Regions from separate parts of the Dactylosporangium sp. NPDC000244 genome, predicted to be linked through region 3. Evidence: riboswitches for the same ligand, from Rfam matches in the RefSeq annotation. Region 3 holds a riboswitch; each other region holds the start of a gene.

Region 1 (3,333 bases), on a different contig from region 3:
CGGCGTGCGATCCCAGGTAGAACTCGCGGATGTCGTCGTCGGCGAGCAGCTCGGCGGCGGGCTTGTCGAGCACGACCTTGCCGTTCTCCAGCACGTATCCGTGCTCGGCGACGGAGAGCGCCATGGTCGCGTTCTGCTCGACCAGCAGCACGGCGGTGCCGGCCCGGTTGATCTCCACGATCAGGTCCCGCACCTGCTCGACCATGCGCGGGGCCAGGCCCAGGCTCGGCTCGTCCAGCAGCAGGTACTTCGGGTCGGACATGAGCGCCCGGCCCATCGCGAGCATCTGCTGCTCACCGCCGGAGAGGTAGCCGGCCACCGCCGCGCGCCGCTGCTTGAGCACCGGGAAGAGCCCGTACATGCGCTCCATCGCCTCGGCCGCGCCGCGGCGGCGGGTGTGGGCGCCCAGCCGCAGGTTCTCCTCCACGGTGAGCTCGGCGAAGGTGCGCCGGCCCTCCATCACCTGACTGATCCCGCGCCGCACGACCGCGGCGGGGCGCAGACGGTGGACGGGAGCGTCGCCCAGGGTGACGGAGCCGCGCGTCACGGCCCCGTCGTGCACGCCCAGCAGGCCGGAGAGCGCCCGCAGCAGCGTGGTCTTGCCGGCGCCGTTCGCGCCGAGGAGGGCGACGATCCGGCCCTCCGGGACGGCGAGGCTCACGCCCCGCAACACCAGCATCACATCGTCGTAGACGACCTCGAGGTTCTGGACCCGTAGCACGTGCGGACCCCCGAACTATTTGCACCGGCGGTGTAAGAAGTTAGGAGTATTTAACCCGCTTCCGCGTAGGAATCAAGCCCCGAATCTGTAACCGTCCGGCACCAATGTCACGGTCTGGCACGGGCGGCCAACCGGCGGTAATACGGACTTTTGGGGTAATAGATATCGAGCGGGACGCACGCCTTTCGCCTGCGAGATGATCACGTTAAGTTAGGCTCTGGCCTGCTCGGCAGTCCGCCGTCCAACCCGGACGGCGCCGGGCAAGCGCCGCCGAATCGACATCGCGCGCACCCGCCCCCGGGCGCGCGCGGCGAACCGGGGACCCGTGTTCTTCGGGGTGAATCCGCAATGCTGCGGTAGGGCGCTATCTCTTCCCGCCCGAACCCGTCAGCTAACCCGGTAGGCGGTGTCGGTGCAGAAGGGTCTTTCCTTGTCCACTGGACATCGTGCCCGCCGGTCGGTGCTGCGGACTCTGCTGATCGGGTTCGTCTCACTCACCGTGCTCGCACCCGCGACGGTCGCGCACGCGGATCCGTCGCTCGCCGACATCGAGGCTCAGCTCGACAAGTCGAACAAGGACCTCGAGGCCACGGTCGAGGCCTGGAACAAAATCAACATCGACCTGGCCGACTCCCAGAGCAAGGCGAAGACGCTCGAGGACAGCGTGGCGGCGACCAACGGCGCCGTCCAGGAGATCGCGATCGCCGCGTTCAAGACCAACGGCAACATGCGCAACCTCAACATCGTGCTCAACGCGACGACGTCGGGCTCGCTGATGGACCAGCTCTCGATGCTGCAGCAGATCACGCACCAGCAGCAGAAGAGCATCGAGGACTACAAGAACGACAAGGCCAAGCTGGACGAGACGATCGCGGCGCAGAACACGCAGAAGGCCGATCTCGAAAACCAGCGCAAGCAGATCGAGGGCGACGTCAAGAAGCTCGAGGACCTGCAGAAGAAGGCCAAGAACGCCGGCAGCACCAAGGTGAGCTCGCCCGGCACGACCAACGCCAAGGCGCCCGTCGTCGACGACGCGACCCGGCAGAAGGTCGTCAACTTCGCCTACGCCCAGCTCGGCGAGCCCTACAAGTGGGGCGCCGCCGGTCCGAACAGCTGGGACTGCTCCGGCCTGACCATGGGCGCGTGGGGCGCCGCGGGCGTGAGCCTGCCGCACAACGCGGCCAGCCAGTGGAGCAAGGTGGCCCACATCAGCAGCTCCCAGCTGCTGCCCGGCGACCTCGTCTTCTACAACGGGCTCGGCCACGTCGGCATCTACGTCAAGCCCGGCACCATCGTGCACGCCCCGCACACCGGCGACGTGGTGAAGGAGGCGCCGATCGGCGTCGACAGCATCTACGGGTACGGGCGGCCGAAGGTCTAGTTCGTCGCTTGTTCGAAGGGCCGCTCTTCTCACCGAAGGGCGGCCCTTCATCATTGGGGCATGGCGACCTGGGACCCGCAGCAGTACGAGCGCTTCGCCGACGAGCGCGCCCGCCCCTTCCGCGAGCTCGTGGCGCGCATCCCCACCACGTCCGCGGTCGCCGTCGTCGACCTCGGCTGCGGCCCCGGCACGATGACCGCCACCCTCGCGTCCCGCTGGCCGGACGCGGCGATCCTGGGCCTCGACTCCTCGCCGGCGATGATCGCGGCGGCCGCGGAGCACCAGACCGCCCAGCTGACCTTCCAGCTCGCCGACGCGGGCGAGTGGCGGCCCCAGCGCGGCTCCCTCGACGTCATCGTGGCCAACGCCTCGCTGCAGTGGGTCGGCGACCACGGGACGCTGCTGCCGCTGTGGGCGGCGGCGCTCGACGACGGCGGCACGCTCGCCTTCCAGGTGCCGCTCTCCTTCGACCCGGGCATGGCCGCGGTGGCGGCACGGGAGCGCTGGGCACCGCTGCTGGCGGGCGCATCGGGCACCACGGGTCCGCGCTCGGCGTCGCCGGTGCTGAGCGCGGCCGACTACGTGCGGCTCCTTTCCGCGGCCGGCCTCACCGTGGACGCGTGGGAGACGACCTACTACCACGTGCTGCCCGGCGACGACCCGGTCTTCGAGTGGTTCAAGGGCACCGGCCTGCGGCCCTACCTCGACGCCCTCTCCGGGGACGACCTCGAGGAGTTCACGGCGGAGGTCAAGGAGCAGATGCGGCAGTTGTACCCGCGCGAGCCCTTCGGCACGATCCTGCCGTTCCCTCGCCTCTTCGTCGTCGCACAGCGGGCCTGAAACCTTCGCGGCTCCCGGCTCCCGGCTCCCGGCTCGCGGCTCCCGTTTTCCCGGCCCCGTCTCCCGGCCCGCGGCCCCGTCTCCCGGCCCGCGGCCCCGTCTCCCGGCCCGCGGTCCTCGTTTCGCGGCTCGTGGCTTGTCGCGCATCGGACATGGCCCCGGCCCCTGCCACGGCCGCGCGTACGTGCCGACCGCGCCATAACGCCGTTCCCGTTCGCGCGAATCGTCGCGCATCGGGCATGACCTGCGTCAAATGGTTTACATCAGGACTTGATCTCGATTCATACGCTGAGGCGCGTGAGTAAAACCTGGAAGATCATTATTTTCGGCGGGATCGGCCTCTTCGTGCTCTGCTGCGGAGGCGGCGTCGCCGGGCTCTTCTTTGTCGTCA
Region 2 (3,333 bases), on a different contig from region 3:
TGCAGAACCTGAGCATCCGCATGCTGCCGTACCTGCCGGGCAAAGGCCTGATGATCGCCGCGATGACCCGCGAGGCCCGGCGCGCCGCGGGGGCTCTGCGACTGCCCGCGGCAATCTCGTGACGCCGAAAGGGTTTACTTCAGATCCGGTTTGATGCGTCGATGTAAGGATGCAAGGTCGGCCGGATGCGGGTAGGCGAGCGATGCGTGATCGAGACGCGGCGATGGACGCGATCCGCTCGGTGTACCGCATCACGGGCCGCATCAACACCGGCACCACGCTGGCCGAGACCCTGCAGCTCATCGTGGACGCCGTCGTCGACGGGACCGGGTTCGCCGTCGCCGTGGTCAACTACCTGCACCCGGAGGGCGAGTACGAGGCGATCGCGCTGGCCGGCTCGGAGGAGGCGCGCGCGACGCTGCTCGGGACGCGGTACCCGGCGGCGGAGCTCGACGAGTACCTCGGGCGCACGGAGGCGTGGGGGCAGCTGCGGTACCTCCCGCACGAGCGGCACAGCGATCACATCCACTCCTGGGTGCCCGACGCCGCGCCCGGCTTCGAGGACGTGCCCGAGGAGGAGCGCTGGCACCCGCTCGACGCCCTGTTCGCCCCGCTGCGGGCGCCCGACGGCGAGCTGGTCGGCATCCTCGGCGTCGACCTGCCCACCGACGGCCGACGGCCCGGGCCGCCGCAGCGCGAGCTGCTGGAGATGCTCGCCGCGCAGGCCGGCATCGCGATCAACAACGCCAATCTGGTCGAGGCCCTGCAGCGGGAGCGCCGTCACCTCGCCGCCAGTGAGGAGGCCTTCCGGCTGGCCTTCACGGGCGCTGGTACGGGCATGTGCATGCTCGGCCTCGACGGCGCCACCCAGGCCCGGATGACCCGCGTCAACCCCGCCCTGTGCGAGCTGCTCGGCCGCACCGAGGCGGAGCTGCTCGAGCTGCGCATCGCCGACCTCATGCACCCGGACGACCTCGACCTGGCCCGGCTCGCCTTCGCCGTCGCGACCACGGGCAAGGGCACCCAGGTGCGCGACTACGAGATCCGCTGCGTGCGCGGCGACGGCACGGTGATCTGGGTCGCCACGACGCTGTCCATCGTGGCCGGTCCGCCCGCCTTCGGCATCCTGCAGGTCCAGGACATCACCGAGCGCAAGGCGGCCGAGGCCGACCTGGTACGCCGGGCGTCCCGGGACCCGCTCACGGGCCTGGCCAACCGCGACGCGCTGGCCGCGCCGCTCGCCGCCGCGGTCCGCCGGGCCCGGTCCGGGCACGGTGTCGGGGCGCTGCTCTTCTGCGACCTCGACGACTTCAAGACGGTCAACGACACGCTCGGTCACGACGCCGGGGACGCGGTGCTCGTCGCCGTGGCCCAGCGGCTGTGCGCGCTCGTCCGGCCCGGCGACACCGTGGCCCGCCTCGGCGGCGACGAGTTCGTGGTGCTCGCCACCGACCTGCCCGGCACCGACGCGGCCGGCCTGGCCGCGCTCGTCGACCGGGTCGAGCGGGCCGTCTCGGCGCCGGTGGTGCACGACGGGCACGTGCTGCGGGTGCGGGTCAGCGTCGGGGCGGCCGTGATCGATGACACGGTGCTCGATGCCGGGGCCGCCCTGCGCCTGGCGGATCGGGCGATGTACCAGGTCAAGGGCGCTCGGCACGGGCGCGGGATGACCGATCGTGTGACAGCGCACGGTGAGCGTTCCGGTGCGCCGGGTGGGATCCCGTTGCTGTGGCTGGCCGAGTCCTGAAGTCCCCGTTACTGTCGGGTGGTCTGCCACGGGCGACGCGCCCCGAAAATGCGGGGCCACCGGGCAGGCGCCGTCGAGTCGCGACGCTCACTTCGGTGTCGCGAGCCGGGGACCCATCGCAGTCCTTGGGGTGTATCCGTGACCGAGTCACGGTAGGGCGAATCCTCCCGTCCGAACCCGTCAGCTAACCCGGTAGGCGGCACCGGAAGGAGAACTTCTCGTGCTCGTCGACGCCCTGTGTCGTCTTTCCCTCGGACGGGTGATCGCCAGGACCTGACCTGGCCCGTGTCCACCCGCTGACCGTTCGCCTCGCCGCCGCGCGATCCCTTTCGCACCACGGGATCGTGCCGATGGCGTGCGCCCGCATCCGTCTGAGGAATGATCTTGCTGAAACCTTTACCGCGCCAATTCCAGCCGCGCCACCGCCGATCACTGCTGGCCGTCAAGCCCGTGGCCGTGTCCGCCGTCGTCCTGTCCGCCACCCTGCTCGCGTCCGGCTCGGCCGGCCACTCCGCCTCCGCCGGCGCGCCACGCCCGCCGGTCGCCGCGCCCGCCGCACCCGCGCCGCTGTACACCGAGGACACCTCGCTCGTGCTGTCCTCGCTCGACGGGCAGGCCGCACTCTCCGACGCGCCCGCCCCCGTCCCCCCGCCCCCGCCCGCCCTGCCGCGGCCGGTCGCCGGGCTGAACCAGACCCAGATGAACAACGCGGCCGCGATCGTCCGGCAGGGCCGCGCCCAGGGCGTGCCCGAGAAGGGGCTCGTCGTGGCGGTCGCCACCGCGATGCAGGAGAGCGACCTCTACAACGTCGCCAGCCCGGCCGTCCCGTCCTCGATGAAGCTGCCGCACGACGCCGTCTCGACCGACCACGACTCGGTCGGGCTGTTCCAGCAGCGCGCGAGCCAGGGCTGGGGCAGCGTGCCCGAGCTCATGAACCCGGCGCACTCGGCCGCGCTGTTCTACTCGGCGCTCGCCCGGGTGTCGGGCTGGCAGAGCATGAGCGTCACGGCCGCGGCCCAGGCGGTGCAGCGCTCCGCGTACCCGGGGGCGTACCAGAAGCACGCCGGCCGGGCCGCGGAGGTCGTCGCCGCGATCGCCTGAGCCGCTCAGCGAACGGGATCGATGGTCCACTCGTCCTCGTGGTCGGCCAGGTGTACCGTGCCGGCGGTTCCGCCCGGCGTCAACGTGACCTCGATGCCGGGCCGGGGCCGGCCCTCGGGCGGCGGCACGTACGCGTAGCGGTTGAGGACCAGCACCGTGGCCCACCGCTGCCGGGTGCGGTCGAAGACCCGGTCCATGCCGATCAGCGCCATGCCGGCCGGCGTGTCCGTGACGTATCCCGGCACGGGCACCGGCCGGCGCGCGTTCGTGACGAGCTGTTCGGCGACGTGGCGCCACACGGCCCGGTCCTGCGCCGCCGAGCCGGGCGTGATCCCCTCCACGCTGGCGTACGCGTCCGGCGCCCACTGCCACAGCAGCCCGCTGCGCTGGGGGTGGGCCTGTTCGCTGTACCACTGCGCCGGACGCCCGCCGAGGGAGTCCGCGGGTTCGAGGAGCATCGCCGGCTCGTCCGCCTTCGTGGCCGG
Region 3 (3,333 bases):
CGCGGCGGAGCCGTAGGCGTGCCGCAGCCGCTTCCACGCGACGGCATCGAGCCCGGCGAACACGTCGACGTCGCCCATGGGCGGCGATCTTACGACGTGCCCGGCCGGGCTCGGGTCCCGCCTGTGGGGTTACACGCGGCCGTAGCCGTAGAGCGAGTCGATGTCGATCGGGGCGACCTTCACGACGGTGCGGCTGTTGGGGGCGTGGATGATCTGGTTGTTGCCGATGTAGATGCCCACGTGCCCGAGGCCGTTGTAGAACACCAGGTCACCGGGGGCGAGCTGGCTCCGCGAGATGTGCTTGACCTTGCCCCACTGCTGCGCGGCGTTGTGCGGCAGCGTGACGCCCGCCGCCTTCCACGCCATCATGGTCAGGCCCGAGCAGTCGAACGTGTCCGGGCCGGCGGCGCCGAAGACGTACTTCTTGCCGAGCTGGGCCCACGCGTAGTTGACCGCCTTGCCCGCCGAGCCGGAGACGGCCGGCGGCGGTCCCGGGTTCGTGGTCGGGTTGGCCGTCTTCACCGGGGTCTTCGCCTTCGCCGCCGCGGCGGCCGCGGCCGCGTCGGCCTTGCGCTGCATCTCGTCGAGCTTGGCGATGTTGCCCTCGATCTGCTTGCGCCGCGCCTCGAGGTCGGCCTTCTGCCGGCTCTGGGCCGCGAGGGTCTCGTTGAGGCGCTGCTTCTCGGCGTCGACGCCGGCCTTGGCCGAGGCGTACTTGGCGAGATCGGCCTGCTGGTTGCGGGAGATCTGCTGCAGCGTGCCGACGCGGTCGAAGAAGCCGTCCGACGACGTGGCGCCCAGCATCAGTGACCAGGAGCTCAGGTTGCCGCCGGACTTGTAGGCGTTGACGGCGATCTGGTCGGCGGTGGCGCGGGCGGCGTCCATGCTCGCCTCGAGCGGCTGGAGGTCGGTCTCGCGCTGTTTGATCGAGGCCTGGGTGGCCTCGAGGTCGCCGTTGATCTTGTTGTAGTCCTCGACGATGTGCTCGAGCTCCGCATTGCCCTTGTCGATCTGGGCCTGGAGCTCGTCGTGCGTCGGGTCGGCATGTGCGGCACACGCCGGCGCGACCATCGCCGCGACCGCCACTCCGATGAGTAACGAGCGCAGCGCCGTCCGTCGGATGAACACGGCAAGTGTCCTTCTTCGCATCCGCCTACCGGGTTAGCTGACGGGTTCGGGCGAGAAGAAGGTTCGCCCTACCACGACCGTGACGGTCGCGGATTCACCCCTGGGGCTAGCCCCGGGTGGGTCCCCGGCTCATGCGCCGGCGCCTGTTGCCAGGGCCGTCGTACGACTCGACGGAGCCTGCCCGGGCCGCCCTCGGTGAGCGGCTGTGACCTGGCAGGCCGCACCAAACGTATCGGCGAGGTCTCGGTGGCGGAACCGCCCTAAGCAACACTTAACGTGGATTCAAAGATCACGTTGCGCCGATGGAATCCATTATCGCCCGATTGCTCCCGATCGCCTCGGCGGCCCGGCCGGGTCCCCTTCGGTCCGAGGGCGCCGTGCGGAGTCGAGCTATGCATGAGCCGCGGTGGTCCGGTCGAGGCGGTCCAGTCGAGGCGGTCCGGATGGTTACGGTCGCCGCTGCGTGACGGCACGGCGGCGAGCCGCAGGCGTTGCAGCGGCCCGAGCCCGGCGGGCAGGCCGGCCACGTCCGCGGCGCGCAGCCGCGGGCGTTCGACGACGAGGGCGCCGTCGCACATGGTGAGGACGGCGCGACGTCGTCGCCGGTCAGCGGTTCCCTCCGGACTGGCGGCTGCTGATGTACGCCTCGATCTCCTCCTCGGCCGGCTCGGCGAAGTACTCGTAGGGCGCGACGGACACCCCCTCGACCACCCGGCGCGGGTCGTCCTCGGCCGCGTCCGGGTCCAGATCGCGCGCCCAGCGCGACCCCATCGAGAAGACGGCGAAGCCCGGCTCGAACCGGTAGCCGATGTCCGTCTCCTCGTACTCGTAGCCCTTCGCCTCCAGGTCCGCGACCACGTCGTCCATGAACCGGGACGTCAGCTGCACGCCGTCGAAGAACACCTCCTCGCCGCCGTCGCCGTCGCCATCGGCGAGCTCGACGAGCTCGACCGTCTCGTCGCCGGTGTAGGTCAGCACGAGCATCGGGCTCGTCTCGTACACGGCCCGGCTGCTCCGGCCCGGATGGACGGGCGGCCCGATCCGGCTCTCGACCACGTCGCGATGCTCGCCGACCTTCACCAGGGCCACGCCCTCGCCCGGAAGAATCTCCATGCCGCGCATGATGCCACGGCCGCGCGACCGCGTTGCCACCGTCCTCGCGCCGGCCGGCGACGCTCCGAAGTGGACACTGCCCGTGCCCGGCGACCGGCGTGTCCTGTGTAGACAGCGGAGCCGGCATTCAGGCGAACGGGTGTACCCGGATTGCCCCGCAGCGGATCGGCCGGTGGGCGCGAGCAGCCGAAATGCGCACAGGAAGGCCGGATTCGGCCGGCCCGCCTGCGGCCATGAGGCCATTTAGGCCCTTGTTCGCACACGCCGGGCACGAGTAACGTCACGGGCCGTGAGCGCAGTGCAGCGTAACAACATCAGGCTGCTTGGCCCCGAGGACGCCCCGGCCATCGTCTTCGCGCACGGCTTCGGCTGCGATCAGAACATGTGGCGGTTCGTCGCGCCGCGGTTCGCCGACGATCATCGCGTCGTGCTGTTCGATCACGTCGGTGCCGGGAACTCCGACCTCGGCGCCTACGACGCCCAGCGGTATGCGTCGCTCGGTGCTTACGCCGATGACCTCCTCGAGATTCTCCGCGAGCTCGACCTGCGCGGGGTCGTGTTCGTCGGGCACTCCGTCGCCGCGATGATCGGGCTGCTCGCGGCGAACGCCGAGCCGGACCGGTTCGCCAAGCTCGTGCTCGTCGGGCCTTCCCCTCGGTACATCGACGACCACGACTACTACGGGGGCTTCAGCGCCGGCGAGATCGACGAGCTGCTGGACAGCCTCGACAGCAACTATCTCGGCTGGTCCGCGGCGATGGCCCCGGTCATCATGGGCAACGCCGACCGGCCGGAGCTCGGCGAGGAGCTGAGCAACAGCTTCTGCCGCACCGATCCGGCGATCGCGCGACAGTTCGCCGAGGTGACCTTCCGCTCGGACAACCGCGCGGATCTGGGCAAGGTGAGCGTGCCGACGCTGATCCTGCAGTGCTCCGAGGACGTCATCGCGCCGCGGGAGGTGGGCGCGTACTGCAACGCGAACATCCCCGGCAGCACCCTGATCGTCCTCCACGCGACCGGCCATTGCCCGAACCTCAGCGCCCCGGACGAGACCTTCGCGGCGATCGACGGTTTCCTGCGGACGGGCTGACG

The links. A riboswitch is a leader RNA that binds a small molecule or an ion and turns the genes downstream of it on or off. The one in region 3 is predicted to bind cyclic di-AMP.
Region 1: linked by a shared signal. The riboswitch ahead of ABT369_RS39810 (NlpC/P60 family protein) and the one ahead of ABT369_RS28640 (C40 family peptidase) in region 3 are both predicted to bind cyclic di-AMP.
Region 2: linked by a shared signal. The riboswitch ahead of ABT369_RS40540 (hypothetical protein) and the one ahead of ABT369_RS28640 (C40 family peptidase) in region 3 are both predicted to bind cyclic di-AMP.

What each region holds. Positions count from the first base shown of each region.
Region 1 covers NZ_JBEPEH010000033.1:139,021-142,353, forward strand. Annotated here, with positions in the region: gene ABT369_RS39805 (ABC transporter ATP-binding protein) at 1-679, opposite strand, end outside; cyclic di-AMP (ydaO/yuaA leader) riboswitch at 980-1,141, shown strand; gene ABT369_RS39810 (NlpC/P60 family protein) at 1,182-2,102, shown strand; gene ABT369_RS39815 (methyltransferase domain-containing protein) at 2,163-2,942, shown strand; gene ABT369_RS39820 (Rv0361 family membrane protein) at 3,240-3,333, shown strand, end outside.
Region 2 covers NZ_JBEPEH010000035.1:17,626-20,958, reverse strand. Annotated here, with positions in the region: gene ABT369_RS40550 (FAD-dependent monooxygenase) at 1-122, shown strand, start outside; gene ABT369_RS40545 (diguanylate cyclase domain-containing protein) at 203-1,747, shown strand; cyclic di-AMP (ydaO/yuaA leader) riboswitch at 1,822-1,961, shown strand; gene ABT369_RS40540 (hypothetical protein) at 2,204-2,848, shown strand; gene ABT369_RS40535 (hypothetical protein) at 2,854-3,333, opposite strand, start outside.
Region 3 covers NZ_JBEPEH010000021.1:39,017-42,349, forward strand. Annotated here, with positions in the region: gene ABT369_RS28635 (HEAT repeat domain-containing protein) at 1-78, opposite strand, end outside; gene ABT369_RS28640 (C40 family peptidase) at 130-1,128, opposite strand; cyclic di-AMP (ydaO/yuaA leader) riboswitch at 1,136-1,280, opposite strand; gene ABT369_RS28645 (hypothetical protein) at 1,735-2,241, opposite strand; gene ABT369_RS28650 (alpha/beta fold hydrolase) at 2,531-3,331, shown strand; gene ABT369_RS28655 (ATP-binding SpoIIE family protein phosphatase) at 3,333-3,333, shown strand, end outside.